3 regions of the Novosphingobium sp. BL-52-GroH genome follow, and region 1 is predicted to be linked to each of the others. Evidence: predicted binding sites of a transcription regulator. Region 1 holds the regulator's gene; each other region holds the start of a gene.
What was found. Region 1 encodes LexA, which represses DNA repair genes until DNA is damaged. Its sites were predicted from a motif close to GTTCCNCNCTTGTTCT; they were not measured.
Positions count from the first base shown of each region.

Region 2: ACFFDA_RS24675 (ImuA family protein) is a predicted target of LexA. The motif match lies at 8,870-8,885, and genes of this name have one in related genera.
Region 3: ACFFDA_RS29305 (putative DNA modification/repair radical SAM protein) is a predicted target of LexA. The motif match lies at 4,745-4,760, and genes of this name have one in related genera.

Region 1 is NZ_CP171152.1:356,156-366,182, forward strand. Features, by position in the region: gene ACFFDA_RS14285 (SurA N-terminal domain-containing protein) at 1-1,379, shown strand, start outside; gene ACFFDA_RS14290 (anthranilate synthase component I family protein) at 1,397-2,923, shown strand; gene ACFFDA_RS14295 (phosphodiester glycosidase family protein) at 3,043-3,852, shown strand; gene ACFFDA_RS14300 (anthranilate synthase component II) at 3,849-4,472, shown strand; gene trpD (anthranilate phosphoribosyltransferase) at 4,469-5,461, shown strand; gene trpC (indole-3-glycerol phosphate synthase TrpC) at 5,474-6,262, shown strand; gene moaC (cyclic pyranopterin monophosphate synthase MoaC) at 6,444-6,929, shown strand; gene ACFFDA_RS14320 (molybdopterin molybdotransferase MoeA) at 6,926-8,143, shown strand; gene lexA (transcriptional repressor LexA) at 8,256-8,945, shown strand; gene ACFFDA_RS14330 (ComEC/Rec2 family competence protein) at 9,012-10,027, opposite strand, start outside.
Region 2 is NZ_CP171152.1:2,483,548-2,493,574, forward strand. Features, by position in the region: tRNA gene ACFFDA_RS24645 (tRNA-Leu) at 8-94, shown strand; gene ACFFDA_RS24650 (TonB-dependent siderophore receptor) at 304-2,415, opposite strand; gene ACFFDA_RS24655 (putative bifunctional diguanylate cyclase/phosphodiesterase) at 2,713-5,220, shown strand; gene ACFFDA_RS24660 (sensor histidine kinase) at 5,275-6,633, opposite strand; gene ACFFDA_RS24665 (response regulator transcription factor) at 6,630-7,307, opposite strand; gene ACFFDA_RS24670 (glycosyl transferase) at 7,564-8,727, shown strand; gene ACFFDA_RS24675 (ImuA family protein) at 8,913-9,647, shown strand; gene ACFFDA_RS24680 (Y-family DNA polymerase) at 9,529-10,027, shown strand, end outside.
Region 3 is NZ_CP171152.1:3,476,437-3,486,463, forward strand. Features, by position in the region: gene ligD (DNA ligase D) at 1-2,021, opposite strand, end outside; gene ACFFDA_RS29300 (UdgX family uracil-DNA binding protein) at 2,116-3,504, opposite strand; gene ACFFDA_RS29305 (putative DNA modification/repair radical SAM protein) at 3,501-4,742, opposite strand; gene ACFFDA_RS29310 (flagellin) at 4,981-5,805, opposite strand; gene ACFFDA_RS29315 (DUF808 domain-containing protein) at 5,982-6,926, shown strand; gene ACFFDA_RS29320 (glutamate ligase domain-containing protein) at 7,063-8,487, opposite strand; gene ACFFDA_RS29325 (LD-carboxypeptidase) at 8,573-9,382, shown strand; gene ACFFDA_RS29330 (VOC family protein) at 9,456-9,980, shown strand.

The sequences.
Region 1 (10,027 bases):
TGCTCGACGAGACTCGCGCCGGCAGCGTGATCGCCCTGCCCTCGCTGCTCTTCGCACCCGAGAAGCAGCCGAGCGACGCCGATCTCGCCGCTTTCTACAAGACCCACAGCAGCCAGTTCATCCGTCCCGAGCGCCGCACGATCCGCTACGCGGTCCTGGGCACGGAGTCGCTCAAGGCGGTGCCGCCGCCGACCGATGCCGAGATCGCCGCGCGTTACGATGCCAACAAGGCCGCCTACGCCGCGCAGGACAACCGCCGGATCACCCAGTTGATCGTGCCGACCGAGGCCGCCGCCAAGGCCGTCGCCGCCGAAGTGCAGGGCGGCAAGACGCTCGAGGCCGCCGCGACCGAGAAGGGCCTGTCCGCCGCCAAGCTGGAGTCCTTCAGCCGCGAGCAGCTTTCCAGCCAGTTTTCGCCCGCCGTCTCGCAAGCGGTCTTCGCCGCGCCGGTCGGCAAGCTCGCCACGCCGCAGAAGAGCGTGCTTGGCTGGCACGTCATCCGCGTGGACGAGGAGCAGAAGACCCCCGCCCGCGCCCTCGCCGACGTCAAGGCCGAGCTTTCCGAGCAGGTCGCCGTCGACAAGCGCCGCAAGGCCTTCACCGATACCCTCGCCAAGATCGAGGAGCAGTTCTCGGACGGCGCCAACCTCAACGAGGTCGCCAAGTCGGTCGGCGCGCAGATCCAGCAGACCCCTCCGGTGACCGCAGACGGCGGCGTCTATACGAAGCCCGGCGAGACCGCGCCCGAACAGCTCCGGCCCGTCCTCGCGACGGCCTTCTCCATGGACCAGGAGCAGCCGCAGGTCGCCGAAGTCGAGCGTGGCAAGAGCTTCGTGATCTTCGACGTGACCGCCATCGAGCCTTCCGCGCCGGCTCCGCTCGCCCAGATCAAGGACGACGTGAAGCTGGCCTGGGCCGTCGACGCCGGCTCGAAGGCGGCCAAGGCGGCGGCGCTGCGCATGCAGGCCGACATCCGCAAGGGCAAGACGGTCGAACAGGTGCTCGCAGCCTCGGGCAAGAAGCTGCCCCCGCCGCAGCAGGTCTCGATGTCGCGCTCGACGCTGGCCGCCGCGCTGCGTTCGGGTCGCCAGGTGCCGCCGCCGGTCTCGCTGATGTTCCACATGGCCAAGGGCACCGTGAAGGTGCAGTCGGCCGAGGGCGAGCGCGGCTGGTTCGTGGTCCAGCTCAAGGACATCGTGCCCGGCAAGGTCGAGTCCGCGGAACTGGTGAAGAGCACCCGGACCGAACTCGGCCAGCAGCTCGGCCAGGCCTATGCCGATGCGCTGGGCAAGGCCGTGCGCAAGGACGTCGGCGTCAAGCGTAATGCCGCCGCGATCAAGGGCGTGCGCGACCAGCTCGCCGGCACTGCCGCCAACTGACACACCCAGGGAACGACATGGAACGCGAATCGGATCACAAGACGGCGCTGGAGCAGCTTGCGCGGGGCAAACCGGCCCTCGTCTGGCGCCGGCTCGTCGCCGATACCGAGACGCCGGTGGGTGCCGCGCTCAAGCTGTTCGAGGACGGCCGCGGCGATTTCCTGCTCGAATCGGTCGAGGGCGGCGAGACGCGCGGGCGCTACAGCCTGATTGGCCTCGACCCGGACCTGGTGTTTCGCGCCGTGGGCCCGGCCTGCGAGATCAATCGCGACTGGCAGGCCGACCGCGGCGCCTTCGCCCCGCTCGCCGGCGACAGCCTGACCGAACTGCGCGCGCTCGTCGAAAGCTGCCGCTGCGACGTGCCTGTGGAGCTGCCGCCGGCGCTGGCCTGCCTCGTCGGCTATTTCGGCTACGAGACCATCGGCCTCGTCGAGAAGCTGCCGCGCGCGCCGCAGAGCCCGCTCGACGTGCCGGACATGCTGTTCGTGCGCCCCTCGCTGATCCTCGTCTTCGACCGGCTTTCCGACGAACTGTACTGCGTCGCGCCGGTCTGGCCCGGTAGCGGCCGGCCCTCGCAGGAAGTCCAGCGCGCCGCCGAGCGCATCGACGAGGCGCTGCGCCGCCTCGCCGCGCCTGCGCCCGAGGGCGCCGCCCCCGCCGACCTGCCCGAGCCGGTGCGCACCCCGGTCATGGCGCCCGAGCACTACAAGGCCATGGCTCTCAAGGCCAAGGACTACATAGAGGCGGGCGACATCTTCCAGGTCGTGCTCGCCCAGCGGTTCACGTGCGAATTTCCGCTGCCGCCGCTGGCGCTCTACCGCAGCCTGCGCCGCATCAACCCCTCGCCGTTCCTCTATTTCCTCGACCTGCCCGGCTTCGCGCTGATCGGCTCGAGCCCGGAAATCCTGGTCCGCGTGCGCGCGGATTCGAACGGCAAGCCCGAGGTCACCATCCGCCCGATCGCCGGCACCCGCCCACGCGGGAAGACCCCGGCGGAGGACAAGGCCAACGAGATTGCCCTGCTCGCCGATCCCAAGGAACGCGCCGAGCACCTGATGCTGCTCGACCTCGGCCGCAACGACGTCGGCCGCGTGGCGCAGGCCGGCACGGTCGAAGTGACCGACAGCTACACGATCGAGCGCTACAGCCACGTCATGCACATCGTCTCGAACGTGGTCGGCAAGCTGGACACCGCCGGGCACGATGCCATCGACGCGGTGCTCGCGGGGTTCCCCGCCGGCACCGTCTCGGGCGCCCCGAAAGTGCGGGCCTGCGAAGTCATCGCCGAGCTGGAGCCCGAAACGCGCGGGCCTTATGCGGGCGGCGTGGGCTATTTCGCCCCCGACGGCTCGGTGGATAGCTGCATCGTCCTGCGCACCGGCCTGCTCAAGGACGGAGTGCTCCACGTCCAGGCCGGCGCCGGCATCGTCGCCGACAGCGACCCGGACTACGAACAGCGCGAATGCGAAGCCAAGAGCGGCGCCCTCTTCGCCGCCGCGCGCGAGGCGATCCGCGTGGCAGGGGAGCCGGGGTTCGGGCAGTGACGGCGGGCGCGCCGCAGGACCGTTCCTCGCGACGCGAAACGTTTCCGGACCGCCCACACCTCCGTCACCGTTCCCTTCGACAGTCCCGCGAAGGCGGGGATGTCGTAAAGGGGCGTCTGATGCACCGAAAGGCGCATGCGATCCGAAGCAGCGCTCTCGCCGCGGCACTCCTCCTCGCCGCCTGCTCCTCTGACGCGGAGCCGAAGCCCGACGTACCGCCCCCGCCGCCATGCCAGGGCGCGACGTTCGAAGGCGCCAGCTTCACCCACTGCACCGCCGTCCCCGGCCGCCACACCATCCACGCCGTCCTCGGCCCCAGGGATGGCGCGCCCTATCGCAGCCTGTCGCAGCTCGCGGTGGGTCGCCCGGGCAAGAGCCACGAGGTCGCCTTCGCCATCAACGGGGGCATGTTCGACGCCGCCGGCTACCCGATCGGCTACTACGTCGAGGAAGGCGAGAAGCGCGACGCACTCAACACCCGGGAAGGCTGGGGCAATTTCCACCTCCTGCCCAACGGCGTGTTCTACGGCGACGCGGCCGGCAACTGGCATGTCCGCACCGCGCAGGACTTCGAGAAAGGCGTCACCGACCGCCCCGATTTCGGCACCCAGTCCGGGCCGATGCTGGTCATCGCCGGCAAGCTGCACCCGAAGATCGACGCCGCCGCGGACGAGGCCGGCAAGTCGCTCAAGGTCCGCAACGGCGTCGGCGTCGATGCGCAGGGACGCGCCCACTTCGTCATTTCCGACGAGCCTGTCTCGTTCGGCAGGCTCGCCCGCTATTTTCGCGACGGGCTGAAATGCCCGAACGCCCTCTTCCTCGACGGCAGCGTCTCCTCGCTGTGGGACCCCGAACATGGCCGCGTCGATGGCGGCCCCCCGCTCGGCCCCTTGATCGTCGTCGAAAAAAGCGCAAAGGCGAAGAAATGATCCTGGTCATCGACAACTACGACAGCTTCACCTGGAACCTGGTCCATTACGTCATGGAACTGGGCGCCGAAGTCCAAGTCGTGCGCAACGACGCGCTGAGCGTGGGCCTCGCGATGGAGATGGCCCCGCAAGGCTTCCTCGTGTCGCCCGGCCCCTGCACCCCCAACGAGGCGGGCATCAGCCTCGGCCTCGTCGGCGCGGCGGCCAAGGCGGGCATCCCTCTGCTCGGCGTGTGCCTGGGGCACCAGTCGATCGGCCAGTACTTCGGCGGCAAGGTCGTGCGCGGCGGGCTGATGCACGGCAAGACCTCCACCATCGAGCACGACGGCACCGGCCTGTTCGAGAACGTGCCCTCGCCGATGAAGGCGGCGCGCTACCATTCGCTGATCGTCGAGAACATCCCCGAGACGCTGGTGGTCAACGCCCGCTCGGACGACGGCCACGTCATGGGCTTCCGCCATGTCGAACTGCCGATCCACGGCGTCCAGTTCCACCCGGAGAGCATCGCCACCCAACACGGCCACGCCATGCTCGCGAACTTCCTGCGCCTCGCCGGCATCGACGCGCGACTGCCCGACCGGGTGATCGCCCCCGTCGCCGACGAGACGAAGGCCGCATGACGCTTCCCGATCCGCTGCACCCGATCGCCGAAGACGAAGCCGAGGCCGCCTTCGCCGCGATCCTCGACGGCGAGGTGCCCGAAGAACAGATCGCCGCCTTCCTCGTCGCCCTGTCCGACCGGGGCGAGACCGCCAGCGAGATCGCCGGCGCCGCCCGCGCGATGCGTGCCCGGATGATTCCGGTGAATGCCCCCGCCAACGCCATCGACGTATGCGGCACCGGCGGCGACGGCTTCCACACCCTCAACGTCTCGACCGCGGTGTCGCTGGTGGTCGCGGCCGCCGGCGTCCCCGTCGCCAAGCACGGCAACCGCGCCGCCAGCTCCAAGGCGGGCGCCGCCGACACTCTCGAAGCGCTTGGCCTCGACCTCGACCGTGCGGTGGAAACCGCCGAATCGACGCTGTCCGAGATCGGCATCGGCTTCCTGTTCGCCGCGCGCCACCACCCGACGATGGGGCGGCTCATGCCGCTGCGAAAGGCGCTCGGCCGGCGCACGATCTTCAACCTGATGGGCCCGCTCGCCAATCCCGCGCAAGTCTCGCGCCAGTTGGTCGGCATCGCCCGCCCCGCCTACGTGCCGATCTACGCCGAGGCGCTGCTGCGCCTGGGCACCGAGCACTCGATGGTGATCTCGGGCGACGAAGGCCTCGACGAGCTGAGCCTTGCCGGCGGCAACGAAGTGGCCGACGTGCGCGGCGCCGAGCTGTCGATGCGCCGCGTCAGTCCGCAGGACGCGGGCCTCGCCATCGCCCCGGTCGCGGCGATCCGCGGCGGCGACCCAGCCTACAACGCCGAGGCCCTGCGCCGCCTGCTGATGGGCGAACCCGGGGCCTACCGCGACGCCGTCCTGCTCAACGCGGCGGGTGCCCTGCTCGTCGCGGGCGAAGTGGAAAGCTGGACCGAAGGCGTCGAGGAAGCCGCCGAAACCATCGACAAGGGCCTCGCCAAGGCCCTGCTCGACTGCTGGATCGCGGCGACGCGCGCCTGAAAGACGACAAGCATGACCGACAAGCTCACCGAGATCTGCGACACCAAGCGCGAGGAAGTCGCCGCCCGCAAGGGGCTCGCCACGATCGCCGACCTCGACGCCATCGCCACCCAATCGACCGCCCCGCGCGGCTTCGAGGCAGCCTTGCGCGCCAAGGCGGCAACCGGCTTCGCACTGATCGCCGAGATCAAGAAGGCGAGCCCGTCGAAAGGCCTGATCCGCCCCGACTTCCGCCCCGCGGAACACGCGGTCGCCTACGAAAAGGGCGGCGCCACATGCCTCTCGGTGCTCACCGACGCGCCTTACTTCCAGGGCCACGAGGACTTCCTGATGGACGCTCGTGCCGCCTGCACGCTGCCGGTCATCCGCAAGGACTTCATGGTCGACCCCTGGCAGGTCGCCGAGACCCGGGCGATCGGCGCGGACGCGATCCTCATCATCGTCGCCGCGCTCGACGACACGCTCATGGCCGAAATCGAGGCTGCCGCGCTGGAACGCGGCATGGACTGCCTCGTCGAAGTTCACAACGAACTTGAGATGGAGCGGGCAAGTCGCTTGAAATCGAGGCTTATCGGTGTGAACAACCGAGACCTGAAGCGCTTCGTCACCGACATCGGGACGACCGAGCGCCTTGCCCCGCTCGCGCCTGAAGGCACCCTGCTGGTGAGCGAGAGCGGCATCAACACATACGCCGACCTCCAGCGCCTGGCCTCCAGTGCGCGGACTTTCCTCGTCGGCGAAAGCCTGATGCGCCAGCCCGACGTCGAAGCCGCCACGCGCGCGCTCCTGACGGGCGCCTGAACCACCCCGTAACCCCGGTCGCGCGCCCTCTGTCCTACCGCGTCAGGATGTGTCATCGAAGCGGCATGAAGTCCCCTGCCCGCCCTCGTCCCGTCCGCAAGATGGCATGTCGGACCGCCCTTCGTCTTACGGTCCTGGACAGTGTAAACCGTGTAAACCTGTTCGGGATCGATCGCGTAACATGAGCAAATCCCTCACCCATATCGATTCGGATGGCACCGCGCGCATGGTCGACGTGGGAGCAAAGGCGGAAACGCAGCGTATCGCGGTCGCCTCGGGGCGGATCGAGATGTCGGCGCAGGCCCTCGCCGCGATCCGGGCCGGCGACGCGCCCAAGGGCGACGTGCTGGGCACCGCGCGCATCGCCGGGATCATGGCCGCGAAGCGGACCTCCGACCTCATCCCGATGTGCCACCCGCTGATGATCGACGCCGTCAACCTGGACTTCGCGTTCGAGGCCGATGCGATCCGGGCCACTGCGACAGCCTCGCTGACAGGCAGGACGGGCGTGGAAATGGAAGCAATGACAGCCACTTCCATCGCACTCCTGACAATCTACGACATGGCCAAGGCGCTCGACAAGGGCATGGTGATCGGCGCGATTCGCCTTGTCGAGAAGCGCGGCGGCAAGTCCGGTCACTGGCAGGCGGAGGGCTGGGGCGCATGAGTTCCGCCCCGCTCCCGCTGGAAGAGGCGCAGGCCCGGCTGCTTGCGCTCACGGCCCCCCTTTCGATCGAACACGTCGACGTCGAGGGGGCTCTCGGCCGCTATCTCGCCGAGCCGTTGCAGGCGCGCCGCACCCAGCCCGCAGCGGCGCTGTCGGCGATGGACGGCTATGCGGTCACTGCCGGAGACCTTGCCGGTCCTTGGCGCATCGTCGGCGAAAGCGCTGCCGGCCATCCCTATCCCGGCATCGTCGCGAGCGGCGAGGCGGTGCGAATCTCGACCGGCGCGATCCTCCCGCGCGGGGCCGAGGCGGTGATCCTGCAGGAAGACCTCGACCGGCGCGACCGCGACCTCGTCATGACCGGCGAGCCGCCCGAACCCGCGCACAAGCACATCCGCCCCTGCGGCATGGATTTTGCCGAAGGCGCCGAAGTCCTGCCCGCCGGCACCCGCATCGGCCCGGCCCAGGCGGCGCTCGCGATGTCCGCCGGGCACAAGCACCTTCCCGTCCACCGCATGCCGCGGATCGCCGTGATCGACAGCGGCGACGAACTCGCCTCCGATCCGGAGCTGTGCGGCCCCCACCAGATCCCCGCGAGCAACGGTGCCATGCTGCTCGCGCTCGCCCGCTCGCTGACGGTGGAAGCGAACCGCATCGGGCCCGTGGCGGACACGATCGCGGCACTCACCGCAGCCTTCGATGCGGCGTCGACAGCGGACGTCATCGTCACCAGCGGCGGTGCCTCGGTCGGCGACCACGACCTCGTGCGCCCTGCGCTCGAGGGGTGGGGCGCCAGTCTCGATTTCTGGCGCGTCGCCATCAAGCCGGGCAAGCCGATCCTCGTCGCGACCCGCCAACGCGATGGGCATAGGCAGATCATCCTGGGACTTCCGGGCAATCCCGTGTCGAGCTTCGTGACCGCCTATCACTTCCTCCTCCCGCTGCTGCGCCGGATGCTGGGGGCTGGCGAGGCACTGCCGATGCGGATCACCACCCGCCTCGGCACTCCGGTCCGCGCCAACGGGCCACGCCGGGAATTCCTGCGTGGATGGTGGGACGGCGAAACCGTGGTGCCGCACGCGATACAGGACAGCGGCGCCCTCGCCTCGCTAGCCGCCAGCAACGTACTGATCGATCGACCCGCCCGCGCACCTGCCGCAGAGCCCGGTGACGAAGTGCGCATATTCCTGCTCCGGAATGGCGGTATCGCCTGAGGCATTGCTTGACGCAGTTAAATTCGTTGCTTAATTGTTCTCGCAATGTTCGCGATAGGAACATTCCCGGCCGAAGGGACCTTCGCCCGGTCGCAACGAGAAGGCAGCGACAATGTTGACGCGCAAGCAGCACGAATTGCTCCGTTTCATCCAGGCCCGGCTTGAGGAAAGCGGCATCTCCCCCAGCTTCGAGGAGATGAAGGAAGCGCTGGACCTGAAATCGAAATCGGGCGTGCATCGCCTGATTTCGGCGCTCGAGGAACGCGGTTTCATTCGTCGCCTGCCCAATCGTGCCCGCGCCCTCGAAGTCTTGCGCCAGCCTGACGACACCGGCACCAGGGCCCCGCGCCCCGCGCCGGCCAACAGCAACGACGACACGCCCGGCCGCACGCCCCAGCGCGCGCCCGAAGCAGCCAACGACGTCATCGAGATTCCGCTGCATGGCCGAATTGCCGCCGGCGTTCCGATCGAAGCGCTCGAAGGGCAGTCATCGCTGTCGGTCCCTGCGGCATTGCTCGGCTCCGGGGAGCATTACGCCCTCGAAGTGTCCGGGGACTCCATGGTCGAGGCAGGTATTCTCGATGGCGATTTCGCACTGGTGAAGCGCACCAACACCGCCCGCGACGGGGAAATCGTCGTTGCCCTGATCCGCGGCGAAGAAGCGACGCTCAAGTACTTGCGCCGGGAAAACGGCATGGTCCGCCTCGATCCCGCCAACGCCGCCTACGAACCGCAGATCTACGGCCCCGACGAAGTCGAAGTCCAGGGCAAGCTTGCAGGACTGCTGCGGCGCTATCACTGAAACGAGGTGTCGCGGCACGAGCCCCGTGCGAACCTCAGTGCAAGCTCCCTGACGATTTCCGACCGATCATCGAGGCGGGTCGGGAATGGTCGCTGGCCCCGGTTCCGAGGGGCGCCACCAACCGTGTTCGCCCTCGCCATCCGCGACGGTGGCCAACCGCCGCTCGGACAAGTGCACGGCAAGTCCGCCGGTTCGGTTCAGCAGGCCCCGGTCCGCCTTGAACCAGCGGGGGCGGCAACTGCCCGGAAGCCAGCGATCGGAAATCACGATGTCGCTGCGATCGCAGGCCGCCGCGAGAGCGCGCTCGGGCACCGCGTCCCGCCCGCGCGATACCAGCAGGCGCCAGGTGCCGCCTTCGCGCTTCAGTGGGAGCGCGCAGAAATCGCGGTTGCAGTGCGCTCCGGGCCAGCGATTGAGCGGTACGGGATCGCCTTCCATGCCGGCCAGTTCGCGCAAGTTGTCGCGCGCATAGCCTTCACCGCCGTCACGCAGGACGAACAGCCGCTGGCCACCGGCCTCGACCAGGCCGACGTGGCGCCCGTCTCCGGAGACCAGGATATCGGGCGGCGAAGCGACGGCGAGCAGTCCCGCGCCAAGCAGCGCAGGCGGAAGGCCGATCCAGCGGACCCGCCCGCTCCACAAGCCGATCCACAAGCCTCCGGCCACGAACACCAGGAAGGCACCGTTCGCCCCGGCCGGCAGGATCGCCACGGCGCCCGGCCGCGATGCAAACCAGTGAGCCAGGCCGGTCAACAGGTCGATCGCGCTCTGCGCCAGCCACCATAGCGGCCAGCCTGCTCCCAGCACGTCGAGGACCAGGGCACCGGCAAGCAGGGGCATGACCACGAACGTCGTCAGCGGAATGGCGAGGACGTTCGCCAGGGCGCCGTAGATGCCCGCGCGGTGGAAGTGGAAAAGCCCGATCGGCATGAGCACGAGGTCGATGACGATGCCGGTCAGAAGCAACATCGCCAGGTGGCGCAGCGCCCGCGCCGCCAGCAATTCGTCCCGCGGGGCGACGAAGGCACGCACGGGGCCGGCCGTGGTGAGCGCGACCAGCGCCAGCACCGCGCCGAAGCTCA
Region 2 (10,027 bases), 1.4 Mb from region 1:
AAAATATGCGGTCGTGGCGGAATTGGTAGACGCGCAACGTTGAGGTCGTTGTGGGCGAAAGCCCGTGGAAGTTCGAGTCTTCTCGACCGCACCAGGCAGTTTTGAACAGCACTGATTTTCGCCTTCGGGCACCCCGTCGTCTGGCGGGCTTTGCTGCGTCCGACGTCTGCGCCCGTGTATTCGGATGGCAAGATCGAAGCCTGTCCTGTCGAGGCGGACAGGCCCCGGGCCCGAAGATGCACAAATTGCGAGGGGCCGCGCGATCTCTCGCACGGCCCCCGGTCGCTCAGGCGTTTCGCGCGATCAGAAGCGGTAGTTCGCGCTGACCGTGAAGTTGCGCGGCGCACCGTAGCGGTACTGGCTGTAGAAGCCGATCTGGCTGTAGTACTTCTTGTCGAACAGGTTCTCGAGGTTGCCCTGGACCTGCAGGTTTTCGCTGACGTTGTAGCGTGCCATCAGGCTGACCAGCGTGTAGGCGTCCTGCTGGAAGCGGAAGGCGGCACTGGTGACCGGATTGGCGCCGGTGGAATAGGCCTTGCTGCGGTAGTTCACGCCGCCGCCCAGCGTCAGATCGCCCACGGTGTAGGTCGTGAACAGCTTGAGCAGCCGGCGCGGCTGGTCGGGGTTGGCGTTCATCTTGAACTGGCTGTAGCCGAAATTCAGGTTCCAGCCCTCGAGCGGCTGTCCGGTCACCTCGACCTCGAAGCCCTTGCTCGTGGCGCCATCGACCGCGACGTAGGTCTGCTGCGGCAGGCCGCCGTCCGGGGGCGTGATGATGACGTCGGCCTGGGCAAGATTGTCCTGCTCGATGCGGAACAGCGCGACCGAAGCCTGCAGCGCCTCGTCGAAGAACGCGCTCTTGATCCCCACCTCGTACGACTTGCCCTGGACCGGATCGAGCTGGCGCAAGTTGCGATCGACCGCGCTCTGGGGCGTGAAGATCTTGGTATAGCTGGCATAGGCGCGCACGCCCGGCACGATGTCGTAGAGGGCGCCCAAGTAAGGGATGAACACCCCCTTGTCGCCGTAGTCGTTGACGACGCCGTAGCTGGTGCCGGCCTGCTTCCAGCTCGCGATGCGGCCGCCGCCGATGATCTTCAACTGGTCGGTGACGTTGGCGCGCAAGGCACCGTAGAATCCGGTCTGGGTGATCTTCAGCTTTTCCTGAAGGACGGGCGTGGCCGAGAAGCCCGGGTCGATCACGGACGAGCCGCCATCGGACACGAAGTCCGGCCCGGCCGGGTAGGACAGGGCCGAGAAGCTGTTGGTATAGAGGTTCTGCACGCTGCGCAGGGCGCCCAGCACGATCTCGTGATCGCGGCCGAACACTTTCAGCACGCCTTTCAACTGGCCGTCGAAGCTGTTCTGGATGCTCTCGCCCTCGTCCTTGTACGGATAGGCGGAGTCGATGACGCCGGTGTTCACGTTGACCAGGCCGGACAGGTACAGCAGCTTCGCCTGCTCGGCGTTGCGCATGCGGTTGTAGTTGACCGTGATGCTCCAGTCGTCGCTGAACTCGTGGCGCAGCGATGCGTAGATGTTCTGGTTGGTGGTGTTCCAGTAGCTCCAGTCCGCGGACGTGCTCTTGTGACGCGACCAGTTGGCGAACGTGCCGTCCGACCAGAACGAGGGCAGCGCGCCCCAGGCCGGGGCGTCGGGCGTGCCGCGCTGGTGGCTGATCCCCGCGCGCAGCAGGGTGTTGTCGGTGATGTCGCCCTCGATGGTGCCGTACACCACCCACTTCTTGTTGTGGTAGAGGTCGATATAGCTGTCACCCTCTTCGTAGCGGCCCACGACGCGGAAGCGCAATGTGCCGTCGGAGGTGACCGCACCGCCCAGGTCGGCGGAAGCGCGCCAGGTGTCCCAGCTGCCGTAGCTGGCGTTGACGTAGCCGCCCAGCTCCGTCTTGTCGGCGTGCTTGCGAACCAGGTTGACCGAAGCCGACGGGTCGCCGACGCCGCTAAGCAGGCCGGTGGCGCCGCGCACGATCTCGACGCGGTCGTAGATCGAGACGTCGATGTTGGTCTCGCCCTTGCCGCCGGCGAGGGTCCAGGCGAGCGGTACGCCGTCGATCTGGTAGTTCTTGATCTCGAAACCGCGGGCGTAGAAGTTATTGCGGACGTCATCGACCTCGTTGATGACGACGCCGACGCCGTTCTGGATGACATCGGCGATGCTGATGAGGTTCTGGTCGAGGATGCGCTGGGCGGTGACGATGCTGACCGACTGCGGAGTTTCCTGAACCGTCAGGCCGAGGCCCGTGGCGGTGTCGATCTTGTCGGCCATTATGTAGGTGCCGGTTACGACGATATCGTCGGCGCGGGGGCCGCTTTCGTCCGAGGCCTCCTGCGCAGCGGCGGGCATCGCATAGACGGCCAGTGCGCCGCCGAACATCAGAACGATCTTGGACTTCATGAGGACCCCCATTGTCTCGCGTTTTCCCTGGGCTGCCCGTTCGCAGGCCGGCGGTGCCGGACCTTCATTTCGACAAGCCTCGTTGCAGCGCCGCTAATGGGAATGCGAATAATTCGCAATAGCTATCTTTCGACCATCCGCTCGGCAGAAATTGACCCACAGGTTTTTACCCATGCGCCATGCGCAACCGCCCGGATGCCGCGCGTGGCGGGGTCTCTCGGATGACGGGAGATCGATTGCGTTAACCATTTGGAGGGAGGTCCGACCTATGTGTCGCGACTTGTGTAGGGGCGCGGGATGCCGTTTCGTTCGATCCTCTTGGGGCTTTGGCTTGTCGTGATGGCGCAGTGCTGGGCCGTTCCGGCTGGGGCCCAGGTCGTGCGCCTGCGCTCCGAGGTCTGCTATGCGACCGCTCCGGCGAGCCTGCCCGACGATGCCGCCGCGGTCGCCTCGCTGCGGTTCGACTGCACCGCCCCACCGCCTTATTCGGCCTATCGCGACGGATGGGTCTGGCTGAAGCTGCGCGATCCGGGCGCGCTTGCGCAGATGCCCGCGGGCTGGCGACTGCTGGTCGACCAGGCCCGGTTCGACCGCATGGCGACGCTGGTGGTGGCAAGCGACGGCACGGTCCACCACGTCGCCCTGACCCCCCGGACCATCGGCGAGCGGTGGGCGCCCGGCGGCATGCTGCGCATCGCGGTGGAGCCTGCCGGCGCGCAGGTTCGCGCCGTCTACCTGGGTTTCCGCAGGCTCGACAACCTGTCGCTCATGCGCAAGCTTTCGGCGGCGAGCGCGGCCAGCGCCATGCGGCTCGACCACAAGTGGCTGGGCCTGATGGGCGTCTTCGCCGGGGCCATCCTGTCCGCCTTCGCCTACAACCTGCTGATCTACACCGGGCAGCGGCTGGTGTTCCAGCGCTGGTATCTGGTGTGGTCGACGCTGGCGCTGGCCTACGGGTTCTCCTGGACCAACATGCTGGCGCTGGCAGTGCCCGGTTTCGCCGGGCCGCTTGCGGTGAGCGCGGACTACCTGCTCGTCGCCGGGCTGATCGCGGCGGGCAACATGTTCTTCCTCGCGGTGATCGAGGAAGGCGTGCTGCCGCGCTGGCTGACCCGGTGCGGCTGGTCCGTCGCCGGCCTCGACGTGGCGCTGGGTCTGGCGGCCTCGGGCGGCTGGATGGCGAGCCCGATCGTCCTCGACCGCCTGCTGAACCTCGCCTTCGTCCTGAGCGCGCTGTGCCTGGGCACCGGGGTCCTCATCGCGATTCTCGGGCGCAGCCGCGTAGTGTGGTTCTATCTGGCCGGATGGACGCCGGTGCTGCTGGTCTTCGCCCTGCGCGTGGGCCGCAACTTCGGAGTGCTGGTGCAGGACGATGCGATCGACATGGCGACGTTCGCCGCGCTCGCCTTCGAATCGGTCGCGCTCTCGCTCGCCAGTGCTGACCGTTTCCGCCTGCTCGGCAAGCAGCGCGACGTGGCCGAGCAGGCGCGCAAGCTCGTCGAGATCGAGAGCGAGACCTTCCGCCGCGCCGCGCAGACCGATTTCCTCACCGGCCTGGGCAACCGCGCTGCGTTCCAGACGGCGCTGCGGGGCTTGTGCGACGATCCGGCCAGGACGCCGTTCATGCTCCTGCTGATCGATGTCGACCACCTCAAGGACATCAACGACAGGCTCGGCCACGACGGCGGCGACATGCTGCTGGAGGCCGTCGGCCGGGGCCTTGCCGAGGCGGCACTGGGGCTGGGCGCGGTCTCGCGCATCGGCGGCGACGAGTTCGCCATCCTCCTGCCCGGCGGCGAGGGCGAGCAGTTCTGCATCCAGCGCGCGCTCGAAGAGCTGCAGGGCTGCACGCTCACTCATGCCGGGCGCTCCTGGGCGCTTTCGCTGAGCATCGGCTCGGCGCGCTTCCCCGAGGATGCCCAAAGCCCCGAAGTGCTGGTCAAGAACGCCGATCTCGCGCTGTACCAGGCCAAGCAGCTCGGCCGGCGGCGGCTGCAGGAGTACACGCCGCCGCTGCGCGCCCAGCTCGATAGCCGGCGCATCTTCATCCAGGAGGCTGCCCAGGGCATCGAGCGCGGCGAGTTCTCGCTGCATTATCAGCCGATCGTCGATCTCCACAGCGGGGTCTCCGGCTCCTACGAGGCGCTCCTGCGCTGGCAGCATCCGGTGCACGGGGTGATGACGCCGGCGATCTTCGGGGAGATGCTGAACGAGCGGAAGACCGGGCTGTCGGTGCAGGAGCACGTCCTCGACATGGCGCTGGCGGCATTGCGCGACCATCCGTGCCTGCTGCCGCGGCTTTCGGTCAACCTCACCGCCGCGCAGCTCGACGGCTCGCATGCGGCATCGCGCCTGCTGGCGCGGCTGCGCGATCACGGCGTCGCGCCCGGCCGCCTGTGCGTCGAAGTGACCGAGGACGTGGTGCTGGACCGAACCATCGACGAGACCGCCAAGGCGCTGGGACTGCTCCACGATGCGGGGGTGAGCGTGGCGCTGGACGACTTCGGCACCGGCTACGCCTCGATGATCCACCTCAAGCACCTGCCGTTCGACGTGCTCAAGATCGACCGCTCCTTCACTCTCGGCCTGTTCGAGGACGACGGACAGAGCGAGGAGATCATCCGCGCCATCGTCGGCCTGGGCCATGGGCTGCGCAAGCAGGTGGTGGCCGAGGGGGTGGAGACCCAGGCGCAACGCGTGCGGCTGGCCGAGATGGGCTGCCAGCTCGGCCAGGGCTACCTGTTCGCCCGGCCGGCGCCGATCGAGGCCCTGGCGGCGGCCCTGACGGAGCCCTTCGCTGCGTAGAGTCTGTTCTGTCCATGTGGCACCGGACAGGCTTTAGGCGCGGCCGTGCGCGGATCAGCCTGGAAACAGCAGCGAGGCCCGCAGCCCCGGCGCCGCCGATCCGAACTCCAGCACGGCGCCATGGGCATGGGCAATGGCGGCGACCATGCTGAGGCCTAGGCCGTCGCCGGGAAGGCCCGCCGATCCCCGGCCGCGATAGAACTGCTCGGTCACGCGCTCGGCGTCGCCGGCCTCGAGGCCGGGGCCGTCGTCGGTCACGCTCACATGCAGGCCGCCAGGCCCGCGCGCCGCCGCCAGCTCGATGCGGCGGCCTTGCCCGGCGTGCTTGAGCGCGTTGTCGAGGAGGTTGGACAGCGCCTGGAACACGAGGTCGAGATCGAGGTCGGCCACCAGCGGGCGCCGCGCCGACATCACCAGTTCGATGCCCCTCCGCTCGGCCTCGGGCTGGTAGAACTCCACCAGGTCGTCGAGCAACTGGATCACGTCGGTGCGCTGCAGCGCGAGCGGATGGCGCCCGTTCTCGAGCCGGGAAATGCGCATCAGCGCCGCGAGGATCTGCTGGAGCCGGTTTGCCTCCCCGATCGCCTCCCCGGCGGCGGCGCGCAAGACGGGATCGTCCCCGGCGCTCTGTTCCAGCGCCTCCAGCCGGCCGACCAGCCTCGCCAGCGGTGTGCGCAGTTCGTGGGCGGCATTGTCGGACACGCTCTGCACGGCGCGGAACAGGCTCTGGATGCGCGAGAGCATGAGGTTGAGCATCTCGCCCAGCCGGTCGAAGTCGTCGTTGCTGCCCGTGACGTGGACGCGGCCGGCCAGGTCCCCGTCCATGACCTGCCGCGCGGTCAGCGTGACCGCCTCGATGCGCCGCCCGATCGCCACGCTCATCAGCCAGCCGCCCGCGAGCCCCAGCACCACCGTCACGCCGAAGATCCAGATCGCGGCGGTGCGCAGCGCCCCGGCATCGTCGGTCACGTCCTCGACGTCGCGGCCCACCATCAGCCGCGCGCCATCGGGGAGGCGCTGGTCGCTCACCAGGGCGTTGTGGTCGATCTCGGTGCCGTCGACGAAGGTGTCGGCCTCGATCACCGTCAGGTGGCCGGGGGGGCGGACCGGCCAGCTCGGCAGGTTGGCGGTGGCGACGGTGCCATCGGGGGCGAGCAGGGCATGGAACGCCTTGGGCCCGGCGGAGTGCTGGGCCCGGCGGTCGAGCGCGTCGCGCACCGCGTCCGGCCCGCGCGCGCTGTAGAGGGCGCGCAAGTCGCGCTCCTCCTGCTCCACCTGCGCGCGCGCGCGGTCCATCGGCACCACCACGCGCAGCCAGTAGACCGCGCCCATCAGCAGCGCCACGGAAAGGCAGAACAGCCCGGCATAGCTGAGCGCCAGCCGGAACGAGAGGCTGCGCAGCAGGCGCGTCATCGCTCGCGCATCATGTAGCCGACGCCGCGCACGGTATGGATCAGGTCCGTCCCGTCCTCGCCCGCGATCTTGTGGCGCAGCTTGGAGATGTGCTGGTCGATGATGTTGGTCTGCGGGTCGAAGTTGTAGTCCCACACGTTTTCCAGCAGCATCGTGCGGGTGACCACCCGCCCGGCATTGCGCGCGAGGTAGGCGACGATCCGCAGTTCGCGAAGGGTGAGGGGGATGCGGCGGCCGGCGCGAGTGACGGTGTGCGAAGCGAGGTCGATCTCGAGGTCGGCGATCCGCAGCAGGCTGGCGGTCTCGGCCACCGGGGCATTGCGGCGGGCGAGCGTTTCGAGGCGCGCCAGCAGTTCGGACATGGCGAAGGGCTTGGCCATGTAGTCGTCCCCCCCGGCGCGCAGGCCGCGCACCCGCTCGTCGACGTCGCCGAGCGCGCTGAGGATCAGCACCGGGGTGGCGTCGTCGGTGGCGCGCAGGGCGGCCAGCAGCTTGAGCCCGTCGAGCGTGGGCAGCATGCGGTCGAGGATGATCGCGTCGTAGATCTCGCAAGTGGCGCGCACGAGGGCGTCGCGCCCGTCCGCGCAGTGTTCGACGACGTGCCCGGCCTCGCGCACGCCGGCCATGATGTGCGCCGCCAGCGCGGCATCGTCTTCCACCAGGAGTATCTGCATCGGATTGTCGACCCGGTCCCGTGCGCGCCTTGCCGCGATCCGGTGCATTATCCCCCCGCCGGCCCTGCGTCGAGGTCGCGGTGGAACGAACATGGACAAAAGTACACGAAGGCTCCATCCGCGCGACATGTCGTTTCGGCAAGAATGGACAATGCCAGTATCGCAGAACGCCTCGTCACAGGCGCCCCTGTCCTCTCGTGCCGCTTCGGGTCGCATCGATGCAGTACAGTCTCGGGTTCACGTGCCCGGGGTTCACGTGCCCCGGGTTCATGTGATCGCCATCGGCGGGGCGCACCAGTTCGCGCATATCCTGCCGGTGGCCTGCGAGCTGGAGCGGCGCCATCCGGGGCAGGTGACGTTCTTCGTGTGCAACGACGAGGAAGCCGCCCGCGCCGCTGCCCAGGCGCGCGCGCTCGGCGGCGCGGTCCCTGCAGTGGTGGTGATGCGCCTGCCGGCCGCGGCGCGCGTCCTTCCCAGCAAGATGCACAAGGCGCTGCGCCTCACCGTCTGGGCGCGCCGCCTGTGCGCCGCCTCCACGATCCTGTGTGCCGAACGCACCTCGACGATGCTGCGCAAGCTGCGCGCGGACTGCCCGCCGATGCTGCACATCCCCCACGGCGCCGGCGATCGTGCGGTCGGCTTCGAGAAGCGCTTCACCCTGTTCGAACAGGTCCTCGTCGCCGGCCGCAAGGACCGCGACCGCCTGGTGGCCAGCGGCTTCGTCGCACCGGAAGCCTGCACGGTGACCGGCCCGATCAAGCTCTCGACGATTCTCGCCGATCCCCGGCCCCGCGCGCCGCTGTTCGACAACGGCCTTCCGACGATCCTCTACAACCCGCATTTCTCGAAGAAGCATTCCTCGATCGAGACGTTCGGGCGGCGGCTGGTCGAGGCGGTCCTGCGCGACGGGCGCTACAACCTCGTCGTTGCCCCGCATGTGCGGCTGGCACGGCGCTGGTCGGCGCGGCGGCGTCGGCAGCTGGAGGCACTGGCGGTGCCCGGCCGCGTGGTGGTCGACACAGGCTCGGTGCGCTGCAACGACATGACCTACACTCTGGGTGCCGACCTCTACCTCGGCGACGTGAGCAGCCAGGTCTACGAATTTCTCGTCCACCCGCGCCCGTGCCTGTTCGTCGATGCCCGGGGCGTCGACTGGCAGGAGAGCGAGGACTACGCGATGTGGCACTTCGGCGAGGTGATCGTCCCCGCAGCCGACCCCATCGCCGCGATCGAACGCGCTTTCGCCAGCCACTCCGCCTACGCCGCCTGGCAGCGCGAGCGGATGGCCTACACCATCGACGGCATCTCCTGGGCGCTGGACGGCACGCCCGGCTTCAAGGGCCGCAACCCGGTCGGCGAAGCGGCGGACCAGGTCGAGCGTTACGCCGGCCTGGCCGAGACGAGGCAGTGCGCGGCCTGAACGGTTCGTCGTCCCCGGCCCGACCGGGGAGTGCCGTCGCCGGATACTCCCCATTGCTGCGCGACAGGGGAGGATAGGGATACGCATGCCATCCCCTCTCGCGATGACCGCCGAGCAAGCGGTGGACTTACCTCCTCGATATGGAACATAATAGGAACACATTCTCCTGATTCGAGTCGCGTTCCATGTTCCAGTCCCACGCCCCGCCCACCACCGACCCACCAACGCGTACTGCGCTCCCGCGCCTAGCCAAGGGCCAGCTCCATGAAGTCCACGCTGCTGCCGACGGCTGGGCCTCGGCGCTGGCGTTCGCCCTCGCCACGATCGAGGCCGACCCCGCGCGTCCGATCATGCTCCTGCGCGTTCGCAAGGCCAAAGCCCGCACGATGCGGATGGAGCCCTGCGGCGAGGGCTGGGCGTCGCTCGGCCTCGACCCCGCGCGGCTGGTGATCGTCGATGCGCCCAGCGACGCCGCACTGCTGCGCGCAGGCCTCGATACGGCGCGCTGTCCGGGGCCAGGGGCGGTGGTCCTCGAAGCCTGGGGGCCTTTGCGCGAATACGACCTCGTCGCCAGCCGCCGGCTGATCCTCGCGGCGGAAGGCTCGCGCCTGCCGATCGTCGTCTTGCGCGGCGACGCCGAGCCGCGCGCCAGTGCCGCGCATACCCGCTGGGCGGTCTCCAACGCCCCCTCCACCCCGCTGGCGATGCGCGCGCCCGGACCGCCTGCCCTGCTGGTCGAACTCCAGCGCCGGCGCGGCGGGCCGGGGGGCCTCACCTGGCGACTGGAATGGAACGAAGAACATGGCGGTTTCCGAGAAGAGCCCATCATCCGCACCGAGCCTCCTGCCGACGCAGGGACAGCCGCGCCGCTATCTGGCGCTGTGGTTTCCCTGGCTGCCGTGCGAACGCGCGCGGCCTGAGGGGGATGCCGAGGTTCCCGGCGCCCTGGTCGCGCGCGATGGGCAGGCGCTCCGGCTCGCGGCGATCAACCTGGCGGCGCACGGCCAGGGTCTCGCCGCCGGCATGACCCTGGCCGATGCCCGCGCCCGTTGCCCGGACCTTGCCACGATGGCGCACGATCCCCTGGCCGACGCGCGCGAACTGGACCGGCTGGCGAAAGCGATGATAACCTTCACCCCGCTCGTCGCGCCCGACCCGCCCGACGGCCTGCTGCTCGACGTCACCGGCTGCGCGCACCTATCTGGGGGCGAGGCGCAACTCGTTGCCCGCGTACGCACCGCCGTCGGCTACACCGTGCGCCACGCGCTCGCCCCCCACGCCGCCGCCGCCCGTGCGCTGG
Region 3 (10,027 bases), 430 kb from region 1:
GCCCAGCCGTGGAACTCGATCGTGCCCATCTGGACGCAGGCGACCAGCCCCTCGGCATCGGTCACGTACAGATAGTCTTCCGTGCCTCCGTCCTTCTCGCGGATCGGCACATGGCCGACGTGCGGCCCGAACGAGCCGCTGTCGTGCTTCTGAAAGAAGCATTTCTTCGCGCGCCCCTGCGGGCAGCGCACGAGGCTGACCGGCCGGTTGGCGGCGACCGGCAGCATCAGCGGGGCGACGGCGGCATAATAGTCGGCAAGGTCGCCCTTGGTCTCGCCGCTTTCGAAAATCTCGCGCTCGCGGTTGGAGACCTTGACGTCGATCCGTGCCTGCGGGGCGGCCTGCGCCTTTTCGGGAGTCACGCTGCTTGCCTCCTTGTCCGCGCGCAGGCCGAGGAAGCTGCCGTGGCGCACGCGGCCCTCGGCGGTCAGTTCGGCAAAGGCGATCTCGGCGACCAGCCTGGGCGTGACCCAGCTCGCCCCGCGCGCATCGATGCGGTCGACTTCCAGCGGCGCTGTCTTGCGCGCCAGCTTCTCCAGCCGGGCCGCCATGTCGGCAAGACCGTCGGCATCGAACCCGGTGCCCACCTTGCCGCGATAGACCAGCGTCCCGCCTTCGTACTGCCCAAGCAGCAGCGAGGAGAACGGCCGCCCCTTGGCGCTGGACTTCGCCCAGCCGACGATGACGAACTCCTGGCGCCGGGTGCATTTCACCTTGACCCAGCTTCGGCTGCGGCGTCCGGAGTAGGGTGCGTCGACGCGCTTGGCGATGATGCCTTCCTGCCCCGCCCCGCACATCGCGGCGTAGAGTTTCTCGCCCGCGCCGATGACGTGGTCGGCGACGAAGACGGGCGGCCTTGCCTCGACCAGCAGTGCCTCGAGCCGCTCCTTGCGTTCGACCTGGGGCAGGGCGGCCAGGTCTTCGCCATCGATGTGGAGCAGGTCGAAGGCGTGGAATTCGAGCGCGTCGTCCTTGCCCTGGGCGCCATGGCCGCGCTTGAGCACCGACTGGAGGCTGGAAAAGTCGGGGTTTCCGGCAGCATTGCGGACGATGATCTCGCCGTCGATGAGCGAAGGCGGCAAGTCCAGCGCAGCGACGTGCGCGGCGAGGGGGGCGAACTTGTCGGTCCAGTCGAGGCCGCTGCGGGTGTAGACCCGGACCTTGTCGCCCGCCGCGGCAACGAGTGCGCGGTAGCCGTCGAACTTGATCTCGTGCATCCACAGGTTGCCCGTCGGGACCGTATCGACCAGCGTCGCCAGTTGCGGCGCGCGGAACTTCGGCGGCTGCCCGGCGGTCTTGCGCACCGGCCGGGCTTTCCTGTCGTTCCGTGCGGAAGCCTGTCGCATCACTTGGGTGAAGGCATCGCCCTTCTTGCCCTTGAGCGAATGGGTGCCGGCCTTGTCAGCCTCGATCTCGGCCATGGTGCGGCCGGTCAGGACGCTGGTGAGGGCTTGTTCGACCAGCGTGTCGCCGCTGCCGGCATGGGCGTCGTTCACTTTGCGCAGCAGCCAGTTTTCGCGCTTCTCGCCGGGGCGGCCCTTCATGCGCACGAGGAGCCATTCGCCCTTCATCCGCTCGCCTTCGAGCGTAAAGTGAAGATGGCCGTCGGCGATGTCCTTCGCGCTCTTGCCCGCGATCGGCGCCCAGGTCCCGCGATCCCACAGCATCACCGTGCCGCCGCCGTATTCCCCCTGGGGAATGCCGCCCTCGAAGCCGCCGTAGCTGAGCGGATGGTCTTCGGTGCGCACGGCGAGGCGCTTGTCGTCGGGATCGATGCTGGGGCCACGGGTGACGGCCCAGGACTTGAGCACGCCGTCGACCTCCAGCCGGAAGTCCCAGTGCAGGCGCCGCGCCGCGTGCTTCTGCACGACGAAGCTGTTTCCCCCCTTGCTGCTGGCGCGCTTGCCCGAAGGTTCGGCGGTCCTGGCGAAGTCGCGCTTGCGGTTGTATTCGGCCAGGACGTCCGCGCCGGGATCGACCTTGCCTGAATCGGCAGCCTTGCTCTTCGCCCGCGCGGCCATGGTACGTCTCCTTCTCGTGCGAAGAAGCGGCGCAAGCGTCCCGTGGTTCCCGCTCCGTGGTTCCCGCCCCGTGGCTCCCGTAAGCCGTTCGACCTCAGACGTTCGCCAATAGCTTCGACAGACCCGCAAGATCCTCGGCAAACCGCGCATGTTCGCGCTCGCGCGCGGCGCCATCGAGGCGCAGGAGATAGCTGGGGTGGGCGGTCAGCCATACCGTCGTCCCGTCCGGCTGGACCAGTGCCTGCCCGCGCTCGCGCCCGATCGAAGGAGTGCGGCCGAGCAGTCCGCGGGCGCTGCTGGCGCCCAGTGCCAGGGTCACGCGGGGCTTGACCAGCGCCCGCTCGCCGTCGAGCCACCAGCGGCAGATGTCGATCTCGCCGGCCGTCGGCGTCTGATGCAGGCGGCGCTTGCCGCGCGGCGCGAACTTGAAGTGCTTGACGGCATTGGTGATGTAGGCCGCCTGGCGATCGATGCCGGCCTCTCCCAGCGCGCGGTCGAGCAACTGGCCGGCGGGGCCGACGAACGGACGGTTCTCGCGTTCCTCGGTGTCGCCGGGCTGTTCGCCCACGATCATCAGCGCGGCGTGGGCGGGGCCTTCGCCCATGACCGCGCGCGTCCCGTTGCAGCCGATGGCGCAGCGGCGGCATTGCGCGATGCCCTGGGCGACGGCCTCCAGGCTGGTGGGGGCTGCGTCCTCGAACAGGCTGGCGCCGATCGCGATCATCTCGGTCTCCCGCTGTCTGGCCCCGGCGATGAGATCGGGGATCTGGCGCGCTTCGGGCAGGTTCTTCCAGTAGCGGCGCGGCATTTCCTTGAGCATCATGCCCACCTTGAGCCGCGCGGGGTTGAAGATCGAACGGTAGTAACCGAGCCAGAGTTCCTCGGTGGCGTCCTCGTCGGGGGCATCGGCCTTCGAGGCGGGCAGGCCTTCGAGCAGGGTCATGCCGTCCCAGTGCAGCGACAGGCGCGGGGTGAGGATCGACCAGCGCTGGCTGGCGAAGCGGTTGACGAAGAAATCGGCGTTGTAGCGCTCGATCCGGTGCTCGGGCTCGAACCAGGCGATGTAGCGTTCGACGCCGTCGTCGTCGGTGACGGAGCGGAAGCGCACGAAGGCGCGCATCTTGTGGATGTCGCGGCGCACTTGCCGGGCCAGCCGTTCCAGCGCGGCGACGTCGCGGTCGGCAGCGTCGTCGAGCAGGCGGGGGCAGTCCTGCAGTCGCCAGAGCACGCGGTAGAGCAGCGCCAGCCGCGCCGGATCGGCGTGCAGGACGACACTTCGGGCCAGTTCGACGAAAGCGCGGCTGGCGCGCACTTCGCGGGCCGGGCCAGCGGGCGCTGCGGAGGGCGCGGCGAACAGGTCGCTCGTGCCGCCCGCCTCGCTCCAGGCGACGGCATCGGGCGGGGTGCCCAGGCCGATCAGCCGCCGCGCCTCGCTGCGCCAGGCCTCGAAATCGTCGGGCTCGTGCAAGTCCACCGCGATCATGCGAACAGTTCCATCTGCCGGGCCGGCGGCGTGAGGCTGGCCCGCAAGTCGGCGCGGTCGGTCAGCAGGGTGGGGCGCCAGTCGGCAGTGACGACGAACGGACGCAGCTTCCTTACCGAGGTGGTGAGGCGAGCCACGTCTTCCAGCCGGATCGTGCGATAGCGGCGCGCTGCGATCAGGGCGTCGATGGCCTTGGTGCCCAGGCCCGGCACCCGCAGCATCGCCTCGCGCGGGGCCTTGTTGAGATCGACCGGGAAAGCCTCGCGGAATTTGAGCGCCCAGGCCAGTTTGGGATCGATGTCGAGCGGCAGCATCCCGTCCGCGTCTGCCGCCTGTTGCACTTCGTGCGGAGCGAAGCCGTAGAAGCGCATCAGCCAGTCGGACTGGTAGAGCCGGTGTTCGCGCAGCAGCGGCGGACGCTTCAGGGGCAGCACCGCGCTGGCCTCGGGAATCGGGCTGAACGCGGAATAGTAGACCCGGCGCAGGGAGAATCGGTCGTAGAGCGTGCTGGCCTTGCCGACGATCTGTGCGTCGCTGGCGCCGTCCGCCCCGACGATCATCTGCGTCGACTGGCCGGCAGGCGCGAAGCGCGGGGCGCGGGTGAAGCGCTTGCGCGAATCCCGGGCCTCGTCGATCGCGCTGGAGAGGTTGCCCATCGCCCCTTCGATGGTCGCGCCGTTCTTGTCGGGCGCGAGGCGGGCAAGGCCGGCGTCGGTGGGCAGTTCGACATTGATCGAGACGCGGTCCGCCCACAGCCCCGCCTGCGCGAGCAGTTCGGGATCGGCCTCGGGTATCGTCTTGAGGTGGATGTAGCCGCGAAACTGGTGCTCCTCGCGCAGGATGCGGGCGACTTCGATCAACTGTTCCATCGTATGGTTGGACGACTTGATGATGCCGGAGGAAAGGAACAGCCCCTCGATGTAGTTGCGGCGGTAGAACGACAGGGTGAGGTCCACCACCTCCTGCGGCGTGAAGCGTGCGCGCCGCACGTTCGAACTCTTGCGGTTGATGCAGTAGTGGCAGTCGAAGATGCAGTGGTTGGTCAGCAGCAGCTTGAGCAGCGAGATGCACCGCCCGTCGGGCGCATAGGCGTGGCAGATGCCCATGCCTTCGGTGGAGCCGAGCCCCTTGCCGTCGCGACTGTCGCGCTTGGCTGTACCCGACGAGGCGCAGGACGCGTCGTACTTGGCGGCATCGGCGAGAATCTCGAGCCGTTCCATGACGGTGGGTTGGGACATTCGTTCTATTTATGTTCTTGCGCACCAAAGGGCAAGGGCTTCCTTTCCGGCAGGGGGAGGGGCACGCTCGGCAGGACGCGAGGTGTCGCGATCACGAGGGGCCACTCCACTACCCCCGCGGGTCGTTCCCCGCCGCGTGCCGGGTGGGAATCGAAACGCCCGGCGGTCATGGGATTGACCGCCGGGCGCCGCCCGCTCTGGGGCCCTCCGGGGGACGGGAGGCCTTGATCGATATTGCTTAGCGCAGGAGCGACAGGACGTTCTGCTGGCTCTGGTTGGCCTGCGCCAGCATGGCGGTGGAGGCCTGGCTGAGGATCTGGGCCTTGGCCATCTGGGTGGTCTCGGCGGAGTAGTCGGCGTCCTCGATGCGGCTCTTGGCGTCGGACAGGTTGGTGACGGTGTTGGTCAGGTTGTTGATCGCCAATTCGAGGCGGTTCTGGCCGGCGCCGAGCGAGGCGCGGGTGGCGTTGACGTCCTTGAGCGCGGCGTCGACCTTCGAGAGCGTGGTGGTCGCCAGCGCCGAAGTCGTCACGTCGAGCGAGGAGGCGGTCAGGTTGCTGCCGTCGATCGCCTTGGAGGTCAGCGTGACCTTCTCGCCGGCGTTCGAGCCGGTCTGGATGTCGAAGGTCAGGTCGGTGCCCGAGGTGGTCGAGATCAGCGTGTTGCCGTTGAACTTGACCTGGGTGAACGAGTCGCCGATCTGCGTGGTCAGCGCCGAGACTTCCTGCTGCATGGCGGCGCGGTCCGAGGCCTGGTAGGTGCCCGAGGCCGACTGGATCGCCAGTTCGCGCACCCGCTGCAGCATGTTGCCCACTTCCGAAAGCGTGCCTTCCGCGGTCTGCGCCAGCGAAATGCCGTCGTTGGCGTTGCGGATGCCCTGGCTCATGCCCTTGATCTGCGAGGTCATCGAGGTCGAGATCGCCAGGCCCGCCGCGTCGTCCTTGGCCGAGTTGATGCGCTTGCCGGTCGACAGGCGCTCCATCGCCGTCCCCAGCATCTTGTTCGCCGACGTCGATGCGTTCGATGCGCGGATCGCGCTGATGTTCGTGTTGATGACTGACATGATATTTCCCCGGTAAAGCCTTCTCAATGAAGGCCCCGATGCTGGCGCCTTCTTCGTATGGGAAAGAGAACGGCGGGGGCGCGAATGATTTAAGCCGGCCATGCTTTCGCTTGATCGTCGGTCCATTCGCCCGCATGGCTGCGTCTACTTCGCACCTGCAAACAAAAGGATTCCAGATGCCCTCCGGCCTTGTCGCCCTGCTCGACGACGTATCGGTCATCGCCCGCGCCGCCGCAGCCTCGCTCGACGACGTCGGGGCGGGCGTCGCCAAGGCCGGGACCAAGGCCGCAGGCGTGGTGATCGACGATGCGGCGGTCACGCCCGGCTACGTTACCGGCTTCACGCCGGATCGCGAACTGCCGATGATCTGGAAGATCACCAAGGGCTCGCTGTTCAACAAGCTGGTGATCCTGCTGCCGATCGCGCTGTTGCTCAGCGCCTTCCTGCCGCAGGCGATCACGCCCATCCTGATGCTGGGGGGGCTCTACCTCGCCTTCGAGGGCGCCGAAAAGGTCATCGAGAAGCTGGGCGGCGAAAAGCACGGCGAGACGCTGGAGGACCCGATCGAGGACCCGGTCGCCTTCGAGAAGACCCGCGTTTCGGGCGCGGTGCGCACCGACCTGATCCTCTCGGCCGAGATCATGGCGATCGCCCTGGCCGAAGTCGGAGACGAGACGCTGCTTGCCCGCGCGGTCACTCTGGCACTGGTGGGCATCGCGATCACCGTGGCGGTCTACGGCGCGGTGGCGCTGATCGTGAAGATGGACGACGTCGGGCTGCATCTGGCCCAGAAGGCCAGCGCGGCCGCGCAGGCGACCGGGCGGTTCCTGCTCAAGGCGATGCCGGTGGTGCTGGCCCTGCTGGGCAGCGTCGGCACGCTGGCGATGCTGTGGGTGGGCGGCGGCATCATCCTGCACGGGCTTGAGGAACTGGGCGTACCGCAGCCTGCGCACGTGGCGCACGGCATCGAGCACGCGCTGGCCGAGGCGACGGGGCCGCTCGGTCCGGTGGCGGGCTGGCTGGGCTATGCGGTGGCCTCGGCGATCGTCGGGCTGGTGCTGGGCGCCTTGGTTGCGGTCGGGGTCCACCTGGTCGGCAAGGCGCGCGGCAAGGGACACTGAAGGCTTGGGGTCGCCGGTGTCCGGTCGGAAACTGTCGTTTCCGGCCTGACATTCGCCTCTCCCGCGAATTGCCCCTCAGGCTCTTGGAGGTGGGCGTGGCCTCGTCCGCGATCCGGGAGCACGTCCGGGATCGCGGTCAATTCAAAGCGGCGAGCAGGTCCCGCGCAAACACCGTCAGCGTATCGTCGCGCGCGCCCATCACCACGATGCGGTCGCCGTCCCGGGCGTTTTCAGCCATCCAGGTCCCGCAATCCGCGCGCGAGGGAATGTGCAGCGCCCGGCCGCCATGCGCTTCGATGAGGCGCACGATGCGTTCGCTGCCTTCGCTGCGGTCGACGCTGCCGCCGAAGTAGACCGGATCGCACAGCACGGTCACGTCGTCCGCCCCCAGCTTGCGGGCGAGGACTTCGGCCAGTTCCGCGCCCATCTGGCGCAAGGGGCCGTAGCCGTGCGGCTGGAAGAACGCGATCACGCGGCCGGGGTGCGCCTTGAGCGTGGCGAGCGTCGCCGAGACCTTGTCCGGGTTGTGGCCGAAATCGTCGATCACCGTCACGCCGCCGGGCGAGGTGCCGACGATGTCGAACCGCCGGGCCAGTCCCTCGAACGAGGCGAGCGCGGCGACGGCCTCGCCGATCGGCACGCCGGCGGCATTGGCAGCGGCGATCGCGGCCAGCGCGTTGTAGAGGTTGTGCCGGCCCGGCACCTTGAGCGCGAGCGCGTGCGAGGTGCCGTCGCGCCGGTCGAGCACGGTGGCGGAAAGCGTGGTCGGCCCCTCGACGATACCGGCGGCGCCGATCTGCGCTTCGGGCGCGGTGATCCCGAACGTGACCAGCGCCTGCGCGCGCGCGGCCAGCGCAGCGGTCTCGGCATCGTCGAGGTTGATCGCGGCGACGTCGGCGCGGGCGAGGAAATCGCCGAACAGGGCGCGCAGTTCCTCGAGACTCTTGTGGTCGAGGCTGACGTTGCCGAGTACGGCCACGCTGGGCCGGTAGAGCGCTATCGAGCCGTCGCTTTCGTCGACTTCCGAGACGAACGCATCGCCTCGGCCGACGCGGGCACTGGCGAACGGCGCGTCGGGTCCGGCGAAGTTCTTCATCACCGCGCCGTTCATGATCGTGGGATCGCGCCCTGCATGGGTCATGATCCACCCGGTCATGCCGGTGACGGTCGACTTGCCCGACGTGCCGCCGATGGCGATGCCGAAAGGTGCGGCGTTGAACAGCGTGGCGAGCAGTTCCGCCCGGCTCATGCGCGGGCACCCCAACTGCGCGGCGCGCACGACTTCGGGCACGGTATCCTCGACCGCGGCCGAGGCGACGAGGGTCTGGTCGGCCGAAGTGATGCCGCTGCCATCCTGCGGGTGAAGGTCGAAGCCCAGCGTTTCGAGCCAGGCGAACTTCTCGGGCGTTCGGCCCTGGTCGCGGCTGCGGTCGGACCCTGCGATGCGGGCGCCGTGGCCCTTGAGGATCAGCGCGAGCGGCAACATGCCCGAGCCGCCGATGCCGCAGAAGAACCAGGGATGGGTGGTGAGGGCGGCTTCTGGCTTCACGGCTTCGGTCATGCGCCGGGGATATTTCGCACAGCGCGCAAACACAACCGTCATCCCCGACTTCACGGGGATGACGGGGAAAGGTAAGGCTTTCGCCATGACCCGCATCGCCGTCTGCGCCCCGTCCACTCCGATCACCCGCGAGGATGCCGCCCGCGTGTCGACGCTTGCCGCCGTCGAGTTCCCGGGCGTCGAACTGGTGATCCACGAGCAGTGCTTCGCCGTCGAGGGCCATTTCGCCGGTTCGGACGAGGCACGCAGGCAGGCCTTCCTCGAATGCGCCAACGACCCCTCGATCGACGCGGTGTGGTTCGCGCGGGGCGGCTACGGCGCCTGCCGGATCGCCGAAGACGTGCTGGCAGGCCTCACCCACGCGGCGCAGGACAAGACCTACCTCGGCTATTCCGACGGCGGCTACCTGCTGGGCGGACTCTACCGGGCGCGGATCGGCAGGCCGGTCCACGGGCCGATGCTGGCCGACGTGCGCCGCGACGGGGGCGAGGACGCGGTGCGCCGCGCGCTGGGATTCCTGACGGGTGCGCGGGACGGCCTCGAACCCTCGCTGGCGGGGACGCGCCATCCGGTCGTGGCCTTCAACCTCATGACGCTCGCGATGCTGGGCGGCACGCGGCTGATGCCGGGGCTGGCCGGGCATGTGGTGATGGTCGAGGAAGTGTCGGAATACCTCTACGCCGTCGACCGCCTGTTCTTCCACGCCACCGCGCACCTGGGCGGCATCGCCGGCCTGCGCCTGGGCCGGGTCAGCGACGTGCCGGACAACGACCGTCCCTTCGGCGCCGATGCCATGCAGATCGCCCGCCACTGGTGCGAGCGACACTCCATCGCCTTCCTCGGCGCAGCGGACATCGGCCACGATGCCGCCAATAGGATAGTTCCCTTCGGCTGAATGCCGCGCCACTCTCTCGTCCAAGACGTAACAGGCCAAGACGTAACAGGCCAAGACGTGACAGGAGAGTGCCATGGCGCCGCTGCCGATCCGCCAGATCGCCTATTTCGTGGCCGACGTGCGCGCCGCCGCCCGGGCTCATTCGGCCACTTTCGGCTCGGGCCCCTACTTCGTCGCCGACAACATCCCGCTGACGCGCGCGCTCCATCGCGGCACCGAGCGCGAACTCGACCATTCCAGTGCCTACGGCCAGTGGGGCGAGGTGATGATCGAGTTCTGCCAGCAGAACAATGCGGGCCCTTCCGCCTTCCGCGACCTCTATGCCGAAGGTTCGGGGAGGGCGGGGCTGCACCATGTCGCATTGTTCGTGGACGATCTCGACGCGGCGGTGGCGACCTTCGCGGCGCAAGGCCACCAGGTGGCGCTGGACGCCACGATGACCGATGGATTCCGCTACGTTTTCATCGATACCCTGGCTACTTACGGCCACATGCTCGAACTGTACGAGCCCACCGCGACGCTCACCGGGTTCTATGACACGGTGCGGGCGAGCGCCGGCGACTTCGCGCGCGGGGTCGCCATCGACATCGCCTTCTGAGCCTTCTTGCGGCGTGGTGATGCGCCATGGGGGGTTGCCCTTGGGGC